DNA from 2 places in the Vreelandella venusta genome. Region 1 is predicted to be linked to the other one. Evidence: riboswitches for the same ligand, from Rfam matches in the RefSeq annotation. Region 1 holds a riboswitch; the other holds the start of a gene.

Region 1 (9,071 bases):
ATTGAGTTCGATACCGCTGGGCGCAAAAGGGGTAGCCTATCAGTACTACTTAGCCAAGAGCGCCATAAACTGGGCAAGCCATGCAGGGTGTGCGGGCCATGCGGGTGCAGTTACCAAGTTGCCATCCGTCACGGCTTCCGTGACTTCCAGGTTTGCGAAGTGGCCACCGGCAAGTTCCACTTCTGGCTGGCAAGCCGGGTAAGCGGAACACTGCTTGCCTTCTAGCACCTTAGCGGCAGCCAGTAACTGGGCGCCATGACAGATAGCAGCAACCGGCTTCTGGGTTTCAAAGAAGTGCTTCACCATCGCCAGTACTTGCTGGTTTAAGCGCAGGTATTCCGGTGCACGGCCACCAGGAATCACTAAGGCGTCGTAGTCAGCCGGGTTAATGTTGGCAAAATCAGCGTTCAGAGCGAAACGATGGCCGGGCTTTTCAGTATACGTTTGGTCACCTTCAAAATCGTGAATAGCCGTTGCCACGGTATCACCGGCGACCTTGTCGGGACATACCGCGTCGATTTGATGGCCAACCGCCATCAGTGCTTGGAAAGGCACCATCGTTTCATAATCTTCAGTGAAATCGCCGGTAATCATTAAAATTCGTTTGTTGCTCATCTCACTTCTCCTTGTCGTTATTGGTCGAGGCACAGAGCACACGAATGGTGTGTTAAATGAGAGTAGCAAGCGCAGCTTCGCAGCGGGTAGTAAGCCACTACTACATCCACTACATCCACTCACGACAAGGCTTATGACATCGGTTAGCTAGATTATGCAGGCCGCTCAAGAGTAAACCGGTCACTGATGCGTACATAATCACTGCCGGCCAGGCGCCCTACTGGCTTTAGCATGTCCATGTTGATATGCCGGCCATCCCATATCGCATCATCAATATGCATAGCGACAATCTCAGCAAGCACTAACGATCCCGCTAATGGCTGATCGCCGAAACGAATTAAGTCGCGCAGCTTGCAACCAAATGCGACCGGGGCACCTGCGATACGTGGCACGCTGATTCCCGGCATTTCAGCCTTCTCTAGGCCCGCTAATAAGAACTCGTCTTGCTCGGGAGGAACACTCGCGCTGGTCGTGTTGAGCGCTTCTATCAAGGTTTCATTGCCTATATGCACGACGCATTCAGCTAGTTCGGTTAAATTGCGCAGCGTATCTTTGGGCCGCCCACTGCCATCAAGCAACGGTGAAAAAGCCAGGATGGGGGGATTAACGCTGGCTACGTTAAAAAAAGAGAACGGTGCAAGGTTTGTATTGCCGTCCTTATCTTGAGTTGACACCCATGCAATTGGCCTGGGACAGACACTGCCTGACAGCAAACGGTAGATAACACCAGCACTCAAAGGTTGTTCATCGAGTAAGTAATCCATGGGTATTCCTATGGCAGTGGTTATAAAGAGTAGCAAGCTACTTTAAAGTTGTGCCCCTGGCTGGGCAACCCAACCAGCCCCGTAAGGTAGCCAATGAGCATAGTACTCGTGAGGACATGCCAACACCTGCCTTAACCCGCCCCACGTCGGCTGCTTAGCACTAAGTATGCTAGCCTTACGGGCTACACGCGACATAAAGGAACTGGATGCTCACTATCTCAAACAACGTGACGCTAGCGGACTGGGAAATTGATATTAGTCAGATCAGAGCGCAAGGCTCGGGTGGCCAAAACGTCAACAAAGTCGCCTCTGCAGTGCATTTACGTTTTGATATTCAACGCTCTACGCTACCGCCGATTTACAAAGAGCGATTAATGGCGCTGTCTGATCAGCGCATCAGTAAAGAGGGCGTGGTGATTATCAAAGCGCAAAGTTACCGCACCCTGGAACTTAACAAAGAGGACGCTCTTGCACGTTTAAAGGCACTGATTCAAAGTGCGGGCAGGCAGCAGAAAGTGCGGCGGCCAACGAAGCCCACTAAGGGTTCACAGCGACGCCGTGTGGACCACAAAACGCGTAAAGGCAAAACGAAGTCGCTGCGTGGTAAAGTGCCACTCTCATAAGGCGTGAACTGAATGTATGCTATGCGCCGCATAAGAGATAAGCAGAATAAGTAATGCTCGCCTAGCACCGTTTTCTCACCACTGTATTGAGCTTAGCCATCATGTCCAGCGACTCATCCGCTAAACGTTGCGTTCCCCGTCCGCTGTCGCCCTGTATTCAGGTATGCAACATTGATCCAGCCTCTTCACTGTGCCAAGGCTGCGGCCGAACGCTAGATGAAATCGCCTGTTGGGGAAGTATGACCGAGGCCGAGAAGACCCCGGTATGGGAGCGACTTGAGCAAACAGGCTATGTCGACACATTACGCCAGGAAGAGCACTAGCTCTCTGGTGTATGTCGGTCACTCAGAATATGATGCAGTTCGCCACACGCCACCATCGGATCGTCGCAGTTAATCACAACCTTTGATTCTGCCAACACATAGCTACGGCCTGTGGTGGTATTCTCCACCACCTGATAAGCGCCTTCTTGATGCGTGCCGGTGAAAGTGCCAATAAACCCCGTTTCGCGTAGTGACACGGTTTCTAACTTATCACCGACTGCCAGCCGACCTTCATAATTCATCAGCGCCAACCGCGCAGAGGTGCCTGTGCCGGTGGTGCTACGGCAAATAACACCGGGATGTACATAGGTTGTTGAACGCGAGCGAATATAGCCTTCCGCCACTTTCTCTTCCGGCCCCATAAAATGCAAAAATGGCAGTGGCCCTACATCTCCCAGGGTGTAATGAGAATAGCCACGCTGCGCTTGGATCGCCTCAACAATTTTATAAGCACAAGCGGCAAGCGCCTGCTCTTCACTGCGTACTAGCTTGAAGCCCAACTCCTCGGCATCTACCAAGGCATAAAAGCCACCGCTGTAAGCGACTGAGTAGGTCACTGTCCCTAGTTCAGGAACTTGAATCGTGTCGCGATAGGTGTCGATATAGCTTGGTAGGCCTTCACAGGTAACAGACTCCACCACGCCATTGGACACCTTCGCTTCAATTTGCACCAAGCCTGCAGGTGCTTCTAGTTTAAAGCGTTGAATCCCTTCCCGCTTGGGCACCAATCCACTTTCCAACACCGCAGTGGCGGTACACAGCGTGTTAGAGCCCGAGTAAATTGGGTACCCCATGACTTCCATAATGATATAGCCCGCGACGGCCTCCGGGTGCGAGGGAGGCACCAACAGATCTACCGACATCTCCGGAATACCATACGGCTCTTCTAGCAACAGCCGTCGCAAACCATCGGCGTCATCACGCAGAAACTCCATTTGCTGGCGTACTGTGGCACCAGGAAGCACGCCGATACCTCCCGTCACAATACGGCTAACATCACCACCGGCATGGGTATCCATCAGCTGAATCGTATGCAGATTCTTCATTAGCACTACTCCTAGGCGGTAGTGAGGGCAAACGGCGCACCATGGGTTTCCCACTGCGCATCAGGAACAATAACTATTTTTCCCAAGTAGTTACTGCCACGATTTACAAAGTAGCGTTCAGCGTTATGTAGATCTGAGAGTTTAAAGGCCCCATGTAGTACTGGCTTCAGCGCACCACTGCGAATCCACTCAATCAGTTGCTCAGCCTCTTCGCGAGTGCCATGGGAAACACCGAAAATCTGCACTTGGTACAAGTAGACGCGAGTCCACATAATCTCGCTGATATTGCCACCACTGGCGCCTGCAATGGAAAGCCGCGGATAACTGTTACGACCTTGCATATCAACTATCATGGTATCGATAAACAGATCGGTCATCTGCCCACCGACCAAGTCCATCACTGCATCAATCGGCTTACCATCAGTGGTCGCCAATACACGCTCAACAAACGTCGACAAATCACCTCGATCAATGACGGCTTCGGCACCCAACGCTAACAGCGCATCGGCCTTATCCGGCTGACTGACAGCGTAAGGAACAGCGCCCACAATGCGGCAAAGCTGAATTAACGCCGTTCCAACTCCACCACTGGCGCCGGTCACTAACACACGTTCGCCCGCGCTAACATTGGCAGACGTCATCATGTGATAAGCCGTCTGATACGAGCACATCCCCATCGCAGCAAGCTCTGCATCGCGCAGTTCAGGGTTGGGAACATGGTGAAACTGATCGGCTGGTACGGCGACAAAGTCAGCATAGCCACCATCAGCCCCATGGCCGTAATAGTCTGGCGTCAGATTGATATCGCGGCGCTCATCAGCGTAAATATTGAAATCGAGCAGGCCTCGTTCTCCAATACGAGCAGCATCCACCCCCTCGCCTACAGCCACCACACGTCCAGCAATATCAGCCCCTTGAATACGAGGGAACGTCAGCGTGGGCGATCCCCCCATCGCAAACGAGGTCACTTCCTCTTTGCCTTTCGTAGGGTAAAGACCTTCACGCGCTTTCCGGTCGGTATTATTTTTGGCTGTTGCGGTTACTTGAACCAGCACTTGTCCCACCCCTGGTTTAGGGGTAGTGACATCCTGCCGATACTGCAATTTATCTACGTCGCCATGGCCTGTTAACAACATGGCAGACATCATTTTCGGTACTTGATGTGCAGCTTCGGCCATAAATTTCTCCCTTATGACATGTTGGATGAACCTAGCTGACAATAGCAAACTTTTGCCACCGCTTAATAGTCATAATACAAACGGCGCCAACGAGCATAACCCATTGACGCCATTAATATTTATTAATAATCACTAACTAAAGACAGGTACACCAATAACTAACACATGCAGGTAAAGCGCGAACAAAACATAGGCTATTAAACCAATCACAACGGTGGCTATTGTTGCGGGAGTCGAGGTGGGTACTGGATTAGTGGGATGCAGGCGATCACGCTTTTTGGCTGCCTTAAAGGCCAGAATAGCCCACACCAAAAATGCCGCAAAAAAGACAATATCGCCAAGCCGTCCATTGGCCAGCAAGTGTGAAAATGCCCAAACTTTTACGGCCAACGCCATCGGATGACCAAGCTTCGCTTTGATAGCATTACGCGGTACATAGGCTGCCACCAGCATAATAAAGGCAGGCACCATCAGCAGTGCTACCGCATGGCGTAACCCCGTGGGGGGAAGCCAAACGTAGATAGGATCTAGCCGCGTTTGTCCAAAACCGTAAATAGCAATCGCCAGTCCAACTGCCGACACTACGGAGTAGGCAATCTTCCAGGTATTTTCGCCGTAGTTAACAATTTGTCGCTGACGCCAGTCTTCAGCAAAGATACGCACAGAATGGCTGCCAAGAAAAATCAGCAGGCCAATAATCATGATGGTCATAAAAGTGGCTCTCAGGTTATTTGCAGGTCATTGGTCGACTGCGAGGATGCCACACTAGCGCTCAAACCACATGGCGAACTATCAATTTTTCGCCGATGGCGAGCAGCTATTTGGGTTTAGAACCAGTTTTTGCGTTTAAATAGCCAGATTAAACTACCCCCGACGCCCAGCATGGCTCCCCAGACAAAAAAGTATCCGTACTGATAGCGCAGCTCGGGCATGTACTCAAAGTTCATGCCGTAAATACCGGCAATAAACGTCAGTGGCACAAATATGGCAGTAATCACCGTTAATAAGCGCATGGTGATATTTAACTGGTGAGAGGAAATCGAAATATAACCATCAACGAGATCGCCGCAAATGTCATAGTACATTTGTGTCAGTGTATATAGGCGTTCAAAGCGCTCTTCTACATCCGTGATGGCATGCAGTGTTTCACTTTCTCCACGGGGCAAATGAGCATAGTCATAGGCAGTAAGCTCTTGGGTAATGCCTTTGTGGTAGCTAAAAATACGGCGCATCTTTACCAATCGTGAACGGTAGGTGGTGATTTTCCGCATCAGCACATCATTACCAGCCTCCAAAAGCTCATCTTCTATGTCGCTTAGCTCGCTTTCAAATTCCAACAGGCTATCGATGTAGAAACCCGCCGAGGTGTACATAACTTTGAGTGCAACACGCTCAGGAGATAACGCCAGCAGCGTTTTGCCGTGCTCATTAAAGAGCCGTTCAATACTAAGCGCTTCACCAGCGTGCAGCGTGATTAGAAAACGCTCCCCAATAAAGAAGCATACCTGCTGAGGCACAAAGTTTAGCTGAGCATCAAACGATGAAATACCTCGGTAAATAATCAGGGTATGATGCTCAAACTCTTCAATTTTCGGTGGATGACGCTCTTTGTGGGCATCTTGAATTGCCATTGGATGACAATCAAAACCTTCCAATAGCTGACGTTCACACTCCTCCGACTCACCTTTCATGTCTATCCATAGGTGGCTGCCGGGTATTGTTTGCCAGTCATCGATGAGGCGTTCATCGCCTTCGCGCACGTCACCTTCTGGCGTCGTTAGTAGGCTGCGAATCATGATCGTCCCTGTTAATTGAGCTCACGGCTTAACGTTACGGCCTAGCGCTTCGTCGCTTAGGCAGGTAGGCCAGTGTAATGCTGACGACTATAGACGCCAGCAACGCCCCTAGAAAAGGCCCTAACGTTGGGATACTGCCTGGAAAGGTAGCCGCCATTATGCCAGCCGAAATACTTCCCTGGCTTAGCCACCCCGGTAGTATTGCCCCAACTAATCCAGCCATGCCGCCGCCAATCGCCGCAACTGGCGTCATTCGCTGCCACAGGCCAAGCAGCACAGGCACCACAATGGCAGCGCAAAGCAAGTCTGCTATCAAGAAGAGCCGTAGAACCGACAATCCCTGCAGGGCAATAACTATCACCGGCACCATCAGTGCGACCGTTATCCAGCGCGCGGTCGTTAAAGATGCTGCATGTCGCTCACCGCCACGCCCTACTATCAGCGACGCTATACCGTTTTGTAGCGTATCGACACTTGAGGTCACTAACGTGACGGCCAACACCAATGCAGGTAACGCCATCCAGGCAGGCGCATCGGTTAACAGCGCAAAGAAAGGAATAGGGGGTTCGCCCAAAGCAACACCGCTCATCGCGGCCATAATGCCGACACCGCCAATCACCATCACAACCAACACGGTCAGACCGCCACCTAGCCAAGCACCGCGACCTAAGCTCTGATCGTCCCGGGCAGCCCAGACACGCTGCCAATAACCTTGGTGAAAAAGATTGGCGGCGGTCACCGCAATCACAAGCGTCAGGGCAACACTCAACGCGCTTGCGATAGGAATCGAGGGCATGACTGCATCGCTTGGCATAGTGGGTAATCGCCAAATCGCCACACTACCTACGGCTAATAATAGGGCTAGCAAAAGCCAAGCCTGCCAGCGATCCGTTGCGAGACTTGCACGCAGTCCACCAATCACCGTATACACCAAGGTAGTGAGTGCAACGCCAATAATCACTAGTGCAGGCGGCACATCGGAAAGCAGTGCGGTAATAGCACCTATCGCGGTTAGCTCCGCTGCTAAAAAACAGCCCATGTAGGCTACGGACACCAGTAGCACCCAATGACGCACACCTTTGCCGTAACACGCGTGGGCGAATTCGGCGATGCTTCTGCCTTCTGGCAATGCACGGCGAATTTTTGGCCCGTACAACCCCAACACAATAAAAGGCAGTGCAGAGCCCAGGGCATACCCTGCCAACGCTAACGGCCCCACAAAGGCACCAATTTCAGGCGGAGCAAACAGGATCCAGGCGCCCATTCCCGAGGCTAAAAAGGAGAATCCAAGTGTGGAAGCGGTTTGCGAGTTTCGTGCCGTGACATAGTCATCAAGCGACCCCTGCACATGACGTGCACGCAGGCCCAGCAAGGCAAAACAGAATAGCGCCGCACCAAGTACGGCTGACGTTAGGTAAGGCATGTCGCACTTCCTCCGCCGGTATGAACCGGATCAGGTTCCAGGGTCTGCGCAGTGCGCATTCTCAGCCCAACAGCTGTGGGCTCCCCTGGCGACAGTGAATGGAGACGCTATCCTCGGTGAAAGCGGCTCGTTAGTAAAGGCTGGGCGTTAGTAAAATCTATCCGAGAGTCACGCCTAGATGTGTGTATTTAACCTGCTAACGCGGCAGGCGTCCCATCAAGTAAAACTCCTCATTGGGCGGCGTCCCCGCCATGGTCACTAATCGATTCGACATGCCGAAAAAAGCAGCAATGGCGCCAATATCCCAACAGTCCTCTAGCGTAAAACCTACTTTCTCTAAGGTTGTTTGCCACGTGGCAGAGAACTCCCCAACCTCAATCCCGCAGTGCAGTGCAAAATCCAGCATGACACGATGGCGTTCGCTTAGCCCTGCCGTCAGATGATTGATAGCAACATTGTCAGCGACTAAGGGATCTTTACTATAAATTCTCAATAGCGCGCCATGGGCAACAACACAGTAGAGGCAACGATTGCGAGCACTGGTAGCCACAACAATCATCTCTTTCTCAGCTTTAGTCAGCGTGTCGGATTCACGCTCCATCAAAGCATCGTGATAAGCAAAAAAAGCGCGAAACTCCGCAGGGCGATGCGCCAGCATTAAGAACACATTGGGCACAAATCCCGCCTTGCTTTGCACTTCTAATATTGCATCACGAATATCGTCAGGTAGTTCATCCAGCGTTTCTGGTACACGGAAACGGCTAAGTCGATCAGTCATCGCTACACCTCACTTGCTGTTTTAGCTTTAAATTTTTGTTTTGCTTAAACAATTATGTTGTTAGATAACGCGATACGGTAACAAAACACTAAACAAAGTGACTTTCAATCGCGGCAAACGCTGTCCATACTCTCAACTATTCAATGACCTATAAGCCGTGCAGAAAATGCATCAAACGGCAATTAACAGGAACACCAAAATGCATTATTCCGAAGCCAAAGAGCATACGCCTGGGCGCTTGCATACTCTTTTTGCCGACCCTTACTGCGCGTTTAAAAACAACACCGATGAGCGTCAGCTGCATATCCGGATAATGCTACATACCCTTCTTGCACTGCCTATGCAGCACGCGCGTGCCACACTCAGGGTTATCCATGGCTGGGAAAACGGCGGCTTCGAGCCAAGTGACCTAAAGCACAAAGACTTCCCGCTTGCCTCTTTAGATGATTTCCACCGAGTGGCTAACGAGATCCCTCCTAACCCTCAAGAACACGAGACGTCATTAAGCGCTAGCACGCCGCTCCT
Region 2 (9,071 bases), 1.5 Mb from region 1:
ACACCGGCAGAAAGACCTGCCGCCCATACACCCGATCCGGTGAATACGTTTATTGAACGTGAACGCGAGTTGGCTACTACGCCCCAACGGTCTGTGACTGCGGGTAATTGGGGGATTCAGGTAGGTGCATTTAGCCAAGTAGCACGAGCAGAGCAGTTGGCACGTCAAGCTGCTCAGCGCCTGCCTCATGAAGTAGGAGGGCGGGTGGCTATTGACACCCTAGCTGGTCAAACGCCGGTATTCCGCGCCCGTGTTGTCGCGTTGGACGAAGCGCGCGCTAGACGCGCCTGTAGAACGCTTCAGGCGCAGGGAATGGAGTGCATGGTGGTTAACGCAAGTTTGTAAAACCACGCTAGCTCCACAACCCCGCCAGTGACACATTGGCGGGGTTTTTTATTAGTTGTTTAATGCCGATTGATAAAGTGTCCTTAGGGTAAAAGGAGAGCGTCGTGACAACGTCGTTAAAGGGTATCCTGTGCATGTGCTTAGGGGTTCTGTTCTTGGCCCTTGGTGACGCGGTATCGAAGTGGCTAGGCGAAGTGCATTCACCGCTGCAGATTATTTTCTTTCGTACGCTGGTGTCACTGCCGCTCATTGCCCTGTTGGCCCATTTTGCCGGAGGGTTGCGCAAGTTACACACCAGGCGCCCACGTATCCACCTTCTGAGAGGATTGATTTATACCGCTACGATGGTGTGCTTTGTCTGGGGGCTAACCCTGTTACCTCTCGCAGAGGCCACGGCAATCGCCTTTGTGGCGCCTTTGTTTGTCACCTTGCTATCAGTGCCATTGCTTGGCGAGCGGATCGATCCACCCGTATTCATGGCGTCGTTAGTTGGCTTTGCTGGCGTGCTGATTGTGGTTCGCCCCGGTGGTGATGCATTCCAGCTTGGCACGCTAATCCTCTTGGCCGCGGCTTTCTTTTATGCTCTGATGATGATTACTGCGCGGCGCTATGGCGCTAGAGAGCACCTGTGGGCAATGGTGTTCTATATGACGTTAGTGCCCTTTATTGTCACTGCTCTAAGTTTGCCTTGGGTTTGGCAAACCCCAGAGCCCTGGCACTGGCTTGGCTTTTTGGTCTCGGGTGTTTTTGGTATTGGTGCGACGGCCTTTATTACCCTGGCGTTCCGCTTTGCCCCTGCTGCGATTGCCGCCCCATTTGATTACACAGCGATGCTGTGGGCGGTACTACTTGGTTGGTGGTTCTGGGGAGAGCTGCCGGATCTGTGGGTATGGGTAGGCAGTGTGCTGATTATGGGCAGCGGGCTGGCTATTGCCTACTATGACCGCCGCACCACGTTGAAACCCCGGCCAACAGCTTAAGCGAACTGATAGATATCCATCGCCAGTACGCCATGTTCAACGCTGTGGTGTAACTGAGTTGCATCACCGCCCGCGCCCATGGCCACCAGCAAGGGCTGGAAGTGTTCAGGAGTTGGGTGGTTTTCCAGCGCTTTTGGAGCACGCTCCCAGTGGCGTAATGCCTGGCGATCATTGGCTGCAATGTGCTTGCTGACCCACTGGGCAAACTCATCCACCCAGACGGGAGCAGGGCTGCCCTGGGGCAGAGTTTCATATAAGTTATGAGTCAGGCTGCCTGAGCCAATAATCAGAACCCCTTCTTTTCGCAATGCTGATAGGCGTTCGCCTAGCGTGATTAGCGCGTCATTTTCCCAGCGCACAGGTAGCGACAGGGAAACGACCGGTACATTGGCCTCTGGAAACATCAGTGAAAGTGGTACCCAAGCGCCGTGGTCAAGGCCGCGCTCTACGCGTTCGGCAGCCAATAACAGCGCAATTTGTTCAGCCAGTTCAGGGTGGCCAGGCGCTGGATACTGGCACTCGAAAAGAGCTTGTGGAAACCCACCAAAATCATGGATTGTTTCTGGTTGTGCGCTAGTGCTGACCTTGAGTGTAAGGCTCTCCCAGTGGGCTGATACGACGACCACCGCACGCGGGGAAAAGCGCTCCCCCAGTTCACGAAGATAAGCGTGGGCCGGCGTTTTATTCAGTGCCAGCATGGGGGAACCATGGGAAATAAACAGGCTGGGTAGCATTTTAGTACCTCCGTTAGCCTATAGAAGGCTAATAATGCCCGCACAAGCCGAAGCCAATGCGGGCAGAGTGGTTAGGCGAATTTACGGCTGACAACAGCGCTACCGCCACCTAGGCCTGCCTGTACCACCAGGGCAATCGTCCAAAAAATAGGGAATTCCCAGCCACCACCCGGGTTCGAGAACAGCCAGCCATTACCCAAGTGTACCGAAGCCGCCCCTAGCAGCACGGGGACGAGAGCAAGGCTTACCCAGCGAGTATAAAGGCCTAGTAGCAGTGCTAGGCCACCACCTACTTCGGCAGCAATGGTTAAGTAAGCAAGAGCACCCGGCAAGCCCAGGGATTCAAAGTAGCTGACAGTGCCTGGCAGGGTGAAGACAAACACCTTAAGCAAGCCGTGAGCTAAGACCATCACGCCCAAGCTGATACGTAGCAAGGCGGTGGCATGGAGGGCGAGTGGTGAAGTATTGGTAGTGGTCATAGCGGTCTCTCTTAGTCGCGAGCATCACCTTGGATGCGATAGTGCCACTTTACAGATGATAGCTAGGGAGATAATCCACTGTTCCTGCACTTCACTGTTGCGATAAAGGCGATAATCCTAGCTCGACTTCCCAGATTGGCGGGTCGCCCCATGCTGCCGCCAATAACTCAATAAAGCGCTCTACTTTGGCAGGTAAATAGCGTCGGGCTGGGTAAAGCGCATGGATGTCTAGCAACGTCGGCGGTAAGTTCTGCAAAATCGGTACTAAACGTCCGCTCGCAATGCTGTCAGTGACTAAAAAGCTGGGCTGCTGCGCTATTCCTAAGCCCGCTTCAGCTGCATGCGTCAGCATATCGCCATTGTTGCTCTCTAAGGGGCCAGAAACACTAAGTAGTTGCCGACCAATCCGCCAATCGCCACTGTTTTGGCCGCTTCGGTAGCGAAGGCAACGGTGAGATGCCAAATCTTCACTCTTTAGAGGCGTACCGTGCTGGGCGAGGTAATCAGGTGATGCGCAAAACAGCATCCGGCACTGAGTGAGCCGTCGCGCCACTAAGCTAGAGTCGGGCAGGGTGCCAATGCGAATGGCGATATCGTAACCTTCCTCCAGCAAATCAACGCGGCGGTCGTTTAAATCCAAACGCACCTCAAGCCCCGGGTGCGTTTGCATAAACTGTGCAACCAGCGGCGAAAGATAACGTGTGCCGAAGCTCATCGGGCCATTGATACGCAGCCGCCCGTTCACCGTGCTGGTGCCACTGCCGATTTCTGCTGCTGCCTCGTCCAAAGCGATCAAAATGCTTTGCGCACGAACGAGATAGCGTTCGCCTGCTTCCGTGAGGTGCAGCCGCCGCGTGGTGCGCTGAATAAGCCGAGCACCCAATGCCGCTTCAAGTGCCATCACTTGGCGGGACACCCGCGTGCGGGAAAGGTCTAGCGCCTCGGCTGCGCGGGTATAACTGCCCAGCTCAGCGACCTTTACAAACGCCGCGATATGCTCGAGCTGGGTCATTGCGCGTTGAACGCCTGGGCCGCCAGTCGAGGGTCTGGTTGGCCACAAATAGCAGAAATAACCGCAACACCGTTTGCCCCTGCGGCTTTCACTTGAGCAACGTGTTCAGCTTTTAGCCCGCCAATCGCGACGCTGGGCAGTTGGCAAGCACTGGCAAGCCGAGCCAGCCCATCAAAGCCAATTGGCTGAGCGTGATCTTGTTTACTACCGGTTGCAAACACCGGCCCTAAACCGACGTAATTAAGCAGTTCGACGGGAGCCGCCAGAAGTTGGTCAAACGTGTTAATTGAAAGCCCGATAATGGCGTGCTGGCCAAGTGTGTTGCGCGCTTCCTGAACAGCCGTGTCGCTCTGCCCAACATGTAAGCCATCCGCTTGGCTGGCGAGCGCCACCTTAAGGCGATCATTAATGATCAGAGGGACGCCACTACCAGCCAACATCGCCTTGAGACGTTTGGCCTGGGTGATCATGTGTTCGTCACTAGCGTGCTTATCGCGCAATTGCACCATGGTAACGCCGCCCTGCACAGCAGCTTCAACCGTTTTTTCCAGACCCATGCCAGCACAAAGACCCGCATCGGTGACTAAATAGAGTGAAAGATCAAACGGCATGCACCGCCTCCAATTGAGCAAGAGTCGAAAGGTCGTCAGGGGATAACTGATACAGCGCGTCCAATAGCGCTACCTGAAAGCTGCCCGGACCTTGAGCGTGCTCTCCTGCACGGCTTCCAGCGATGCTAAAACACGCCAAAGCCGCTAGGCTGGCCTCCAACGGCTGCTCGCGGTTTGCGGCCACAAAGCTTGCCACCAGTGCACTCAAGCCGCAGCCCAAGGTCGTCACACGGGGCATCAGCGCATGCCCGCCTGTAAGACGATAATGGTCAGTGCCATCGGTAATGAAATCGCTCTCGCCAGTCACCGCCACCACACAGCGATGTTGCTGTGCCAGCGCAATGGCAGCAGTTGCCGCTTCTTGGGTGCTAGCCGTCGCATCAACCCCACGCCCCTGGTTGGCTAATCCGTTAAGTGCTTGTATTTCTGAGGCATTGCCACGAATAACGTTAGGCTGATAAGCCAGCAACGTCTCGCAAACACGCTGGCGAAATGTGGTCGCACCAACAGCCACAGGATCAAGCACCCACGGGATGTGATTTTCATGAGCAGCGCGCGCGGCCATGACCATGGCGTCAGCCCAAGGGGAAGAGAGGGTGCCAATATTAATCGATAGCGCGCCAGCAATCGCTGTGAACTCTGCCACTTCTTCTTGAGCATGCAGCATGGCGGGGGAAGCGCCTGTCGCCAATAACAAATTAGCGGTGCTATTCATCGCCACATAGTTAGTCATGCAATGTACCAGCGGTGTGGTAGCGCGCAGGTCGCGGAGATAATCGCCGAGTGGGCGTGAAGGCATAATATCCTCCCGGCTGGGAGGTGATGCAATTGCACCACGACTCCCTACGCCGGTGTTATCCGGTTCAGGTTCAAAGGGTGCTTCTCAGCCCGTTAAGCAAGGGCGCCCCTGTCGTGATGGTACTATCCTTGGCTTAGATCAATCTGTAAAGCCTGAGCAACCGAAGCGCGTATATCAACGAAACGAGATGCGGGTTCCGTAGGTGAGCATCTCATCAGGCGTTATCGCTTTACCCTCAACACCAATCATTTCATCGCCACACTGGTCGGCAAACGTAAGCACCCCATGCGTAAGACCCAGCTGGCCAAGGGTGTCGCGAATTTCACCAGTACCCAAAAAAGTACTGACATGGCCATCGGCATTGGTTAAATCGGAGACGCCGTTAGCGTGATGGAAGCGAACCTTATAAATACCATCCATCGACTCGACTTCCACAATCGGTGAAAAGCCATTGTGTATGGCGCGGGCTAACTGCTTCAGGGTTAGGTGGGCGCCGAGGGTCATATCAATCGCGGTCATGGAAAACTCCTATGGACGTCTCAACGGTGAGGCATCGCTTATGTTGCAGAGCCTGCTTTTTTGTAAAGCTTATGAATAATAAGTGTAGGATTTTTGTTTAGCATTGCCAGTGCGCTGACTGCGACACTGCGCTAGCGAATCCTACATGCTTGTAAGGGCTGGTATTATGGCGCTAAAGCCCTCATGGTAAGCGGTAAGTGAGGCTCAATGGATTCAATGATCAGTATTAGCAACAGGAGAGCAAAATGAGTTTTCAAGGCGAACAACATCCCGGTATTGCGCCCGTCGCGCCACAAACTCAAGGGTTTCGCTTAAATCACACAATGTTGCGGGTGAAAGATCCCGAACGCGCGCTAGCGTTCTACTCCAAGGTATTTGGAATGCAGGTACTGCGCCGGTTGGATTTCGAAGAGATGCAGTTTTCGCTCTACTTCCTCGCCAATCTCGAAAGCAGTGATAGCGTGCCAGAAGATGCTCAAGCACGTACTGCCTGGACCTTCAGTCAGAAAGGCTTGCTGGAGTTGACACATAACTGGGGCACCGAAGATCAGCAGGATTTTGCCTATCACGACGGTAACGCTGAGCCCCAAGGCTTCGGTCATATCTGCTTTAGTGTGCCTGATTTAGAAGCTGCTCAAGCTTGGTTTGATGAGCATGAAGTAACGTTTATCAAGCGCGCGGACCAAGGCAATATGAAAGACGTTATCTTTGTCAAAGATGCAGATGGCTACTGGATCGAAGTGATTCAGGCAGACCGTATGGCAGCCGTGGGCGACTAATATGGCCCACTTGCTGTTTCGGCTACGCCACGTGACTGATGAAGAAGCGTTGGAAGTACGCCAGTTGCTCGATGAGCAGGGCTTTGATGTGTATGAAACCCAGGCGGGCTTTTTTCGCCTGGGGGTCGATGCCATTTGGCTGCGTAACACCGCTCAGCGTGAGGCCGCTGAAGCAGCATTGGCGGCGTATCAGCAAAAGCGCCAAGCAAACGCACGCCGAGAGCACGCAGAAGCAGTTGCCAGTGGCAGTGCGCCAACACTATGGCGACGCTTCCTTGCCCACCCCGTGCAAGTCGTATTGGTAATGGCCGCGGTGGTGCTAATCGCCCTATTAACGTTGCTGCCGTTTATTGGCCTAGTGGGCTAAATTGGCAGATTAATTTGGTAGATTGACGGCAGCTAAATGCCCGCGTTTTAGGTAAAACTGCACGCCTTCATTACCTGCGCGTAACTGAGGCGCCGCACCTACTGGGTAGCGGCACCAGCTACCGGTAGCGTATTCCTGCCCATCACAGAGCAGAGAGCCTTCCAGTACAAACAGCTCTAAACCACCGGCAAGCGGTGGATAAGACACCAGTGTATCGGCTTCCCAACGCTCTAGGCTGACCCGCTCTGGGCCATACTGTTCTGAACTGTAGGTGTGCAGCATTTTGTAAGTAATGCCTGGCCGTCGGTCGGGCTGCCAGGGAAGCCGATGGGCAGGCACGGCCAGTTGCAAAATATCGTTTTCATCAAACTGGTGTAACTTCACCAGAATAAGTGCGCCTTCTTCGCCTATTTGTGGGGTATGGCCAGTGCCAATCGGATTGCGTAAGTAGCTGCCTGCCGGGTAGCGACCATGCTCATCGGCAAAGACACCTTCCAGCACTAAAATTTCTTCACCACCACCATGAGTATGGCGATTGAACTGGCTGTTGGGCGCGTAGCGTACCAAGCTGGTGGCTCTGGCGACTTCGTCGCCAATGCGGTCTAGCATCATGCGCTTTACACCAGCGCTGGGGGAGTCCACCCAACGGTACTGATCCGGCGTGACACTGGCAAAGTGGCTAAAATCGGCGTTCAGGCGCATGGTGTTGGCTCTTTGCAAGGGTGAAAATTTGCAGCAGTAGTGCAAGTCTCCCCATCCCTGGGACAAAATGCAACGCAAAAAAATACCGCCCGGCGGCGGTATTCAATAGTTAACTTTTGGGCTTAATGATCATGACCATGATGGTCGTGGTCGTGGTCGTGGTCGTGGTCGTGGTCGTGGTCGTGGTCGTGGTTGTCATGACCCGGTTCAGCTAATGCTGAGTGCAGCACGTTCGCGTTATGACGCATCATGCCTAAGTAAGTGTTGGCTTCACCCTCACTCGCCAGCGCATCGGCATACAGTGTGCCAGCAATCGGCAGGCCAGTTTCTTCGGCCAGCTGATTAATGATTGCTTGGTTGGTCATGTTCTCGTGGAACAGTGCCTGCACGTTTTCCTGTTCGATGACATCCACCAGCGCGGCCATGCTGGCGCCGCTGGGGTCAGCTTCGGTAGACAGGCCGACAGGGGAAAGAAAGTTCACCCCATAAGCATGTGAGAAATAACCAAACGAATCGTGGCCGGTAATCACGCTGGCGGAAGCGGGAATATCGCTCAGCAAATCACGAATCTCACGATCAGCCTCGTCTATTGCTGCTAAATAGCGCTCGGCATTCGCTTGATAACTTTCAGCATTGGCGCTGTCTGCTTCGATTAAGCCATCGCGAATATTGGTAACGTAGACCTTTGCCTGCTGTAGATCCTGCCAAGCGTGAGGGTCGTCATCACCATGGTCATGTTCACTGTGATCGTGCTCGTCATGTCCGTGGTCATGATCGTCGTGGCCATGGTCGTCGTGGCCATGGTCGTCGTGGCCATGATCGTCATGACTGTGTTCTTGATGATCGTGTTTGGCAAAAGCACGGGGTTGAATGCCGTTGGTTGCGGTGACCAGGGCACCGGTATAGTCGCTCGACTCAATCAAACGCTCCATCCAGCCCTCAAACAGCAGTCCGTTAAAGACCACCATATCTGCGCTGGCCAGCGCGCGGGCATCGCCAGGGCTTGGCGAATAAACATGGGCATCGCCATCAGGGCCGACAAGCGACGTCACGTCAACATGCTCGCCGCCGACGTTTTCGACCATGTCGGCCAAGATAGAGAAGCTGGTAACCACCTGAACACGGTCGTCAGCCATTGCCGCAGGCAACGCCAGCATGGCCGAAACACCCACCCACCAGCGCGATGAAGAGAAAAGCGACATACAGCGCTCCTTCAAAAATAACAAAGAGTTATGACGACTGTTCAAGCGCCAGCGGCGTTGTCTTACGCCGCAGCTTAGCGGCTAAGCTGTGATAGCGGCCGAACAGTGCCGACAGTAGATAGCCCACCCCAGCCAGCAAAATAATGCTCGGCCCTGACGGGGTATCAAGATGAAATGAAATCAACAGCCCGCCGGTACTGGCGATCATGGCCAATACCACGGCAATACCTATCAAGCCTTCCAGCCGCTTACTCCAAAACCGTGCTGCTGTGGCAGGCAGCATCATTAAGCCCACCGCCATTAACGTGCCCAAGGTTTGGAAGCCCGCGGTTAAATTCAGCACTAATAGCCCTAAAAAAACGCTATGTACCCAGCTGCTACGGCGGCTTTGCCCGCGTAAAAACAGCGGATCTAAACACTCCACGACCAACGCGCGGAAAATGATCGCCAGAATAACCACAATCAGCGTGCTGATAGAGGCAATGAGCAGAAGTGCTGTGGAATTAATCGCCAAAATTGAGCCGAACAGCACATGGGTTAAG

The links. A riboswitch is a leader RNA that binds a small molecule or an ion and turns the genes downstream of it on or off. The one in region 1 is predicted to bind thiamine pyrophosphate.
Region 2: it holds a riboswitch for thiamine pyrophosphate, as region 1 does, so the genes downstream of both, thiM (hydroxyethylthiazole kinase) here and IR195_RS14875 (SLC5/6 family protein) in region 1, are expected to answer to the same signal.

Annotation. Positions count from the first base shown of each region.
Region 1 is NZ_CP065135.1:3,156,383-3,165,453, forward strand. Features, by position in the region: gene IR195_RS14835 (DJ-1/PfpI family protein) at 46-615, opposite strand; gene IR195_RS14840 (flavin reductase family protein) at 768-1,379, opposite strand; gene arfB (alternative ribosome rescue aminoacyl-tRNA hydrolase ArfB) at 1,586-2,002, shown strand; gene IR195_RS14850 (DUF1289 domain-containing protein) at 2,104-2,325, shown strand; gene IR195_RS14855 (proline racemase family protein) at 2,322-3,371, opposite strand; gene IR195_RS14860 (zinc-binding dehydrogenase) at 3,383-4,549, opposite strand; gene IR195_RS14865 (NnrU family protein) at 4,682-5,260, opposite strand; gene IR195_RS14870 (magnesium transporter CorA family protein) at 5,377-6,345, opposite strand; gene IR195_RS14875 (SLC5/6 family protein) at 6,380-7,768, opposite strand; TPP riboswitch at 7,758-7,865, opposite strand; gene IR195_RS14880 (peroxidase-related enzyme) at 7,965-8,546, opposite strand; gene IR195_RS14885 (hypothetical protein) at 8,746-9,071, shown strand, end outside.
Region 2 is NZ_CP065135.1:219,565-228,635, forward strand. Features, by position in the region: gene IR195_RS01040 (serine hydrolase) at 1-345, shown strand, start outside; gene IR195_RS01045 (DMT family transporter) at 450-1,325, shown strand; gene IR195_RS01050 (DODA-type extradiol aromatic ring-opening family dioxygenase) at 1,322-2,059, opposite strand; gene IR195_RS01055 (DoxX family protein) at 2,131-2,538, opposite strand; gene IR195_RS01060 (LysR family transcriptional regulator) at 2,630-3,550, opposite strand; gene thiE (thiamine phosphate synthase) at 3,547-4,161, opposite strand; gene thiM (hydroxyethylthiazole kinase) at 4,151-4,960, opposite strand; TPP riboswitch at 4,985-5,080, opposite strand; gene IR195_RS01075 (hypothetical protein) at 5,135-5,479, opposite strand; gene gloA (lactoylglutathione lyase) at 5,725-6,258, shown strand; gene IR195_RS01085 (DUF6164 family protein) at 6,260-6,625, shown strand; gene IR195_RS01090 (cupin domain-containing protein) at 6,635-7,327, opposite strand; gene IR195_RS01095 (metal ABC transporter solute-binding protein, Zn/Mn family) at 7,450-8,529, opposite strand; gene IR195_RS01100 (metal ABC transporter permease) at 8,558-9,071, opposite strand, start outside.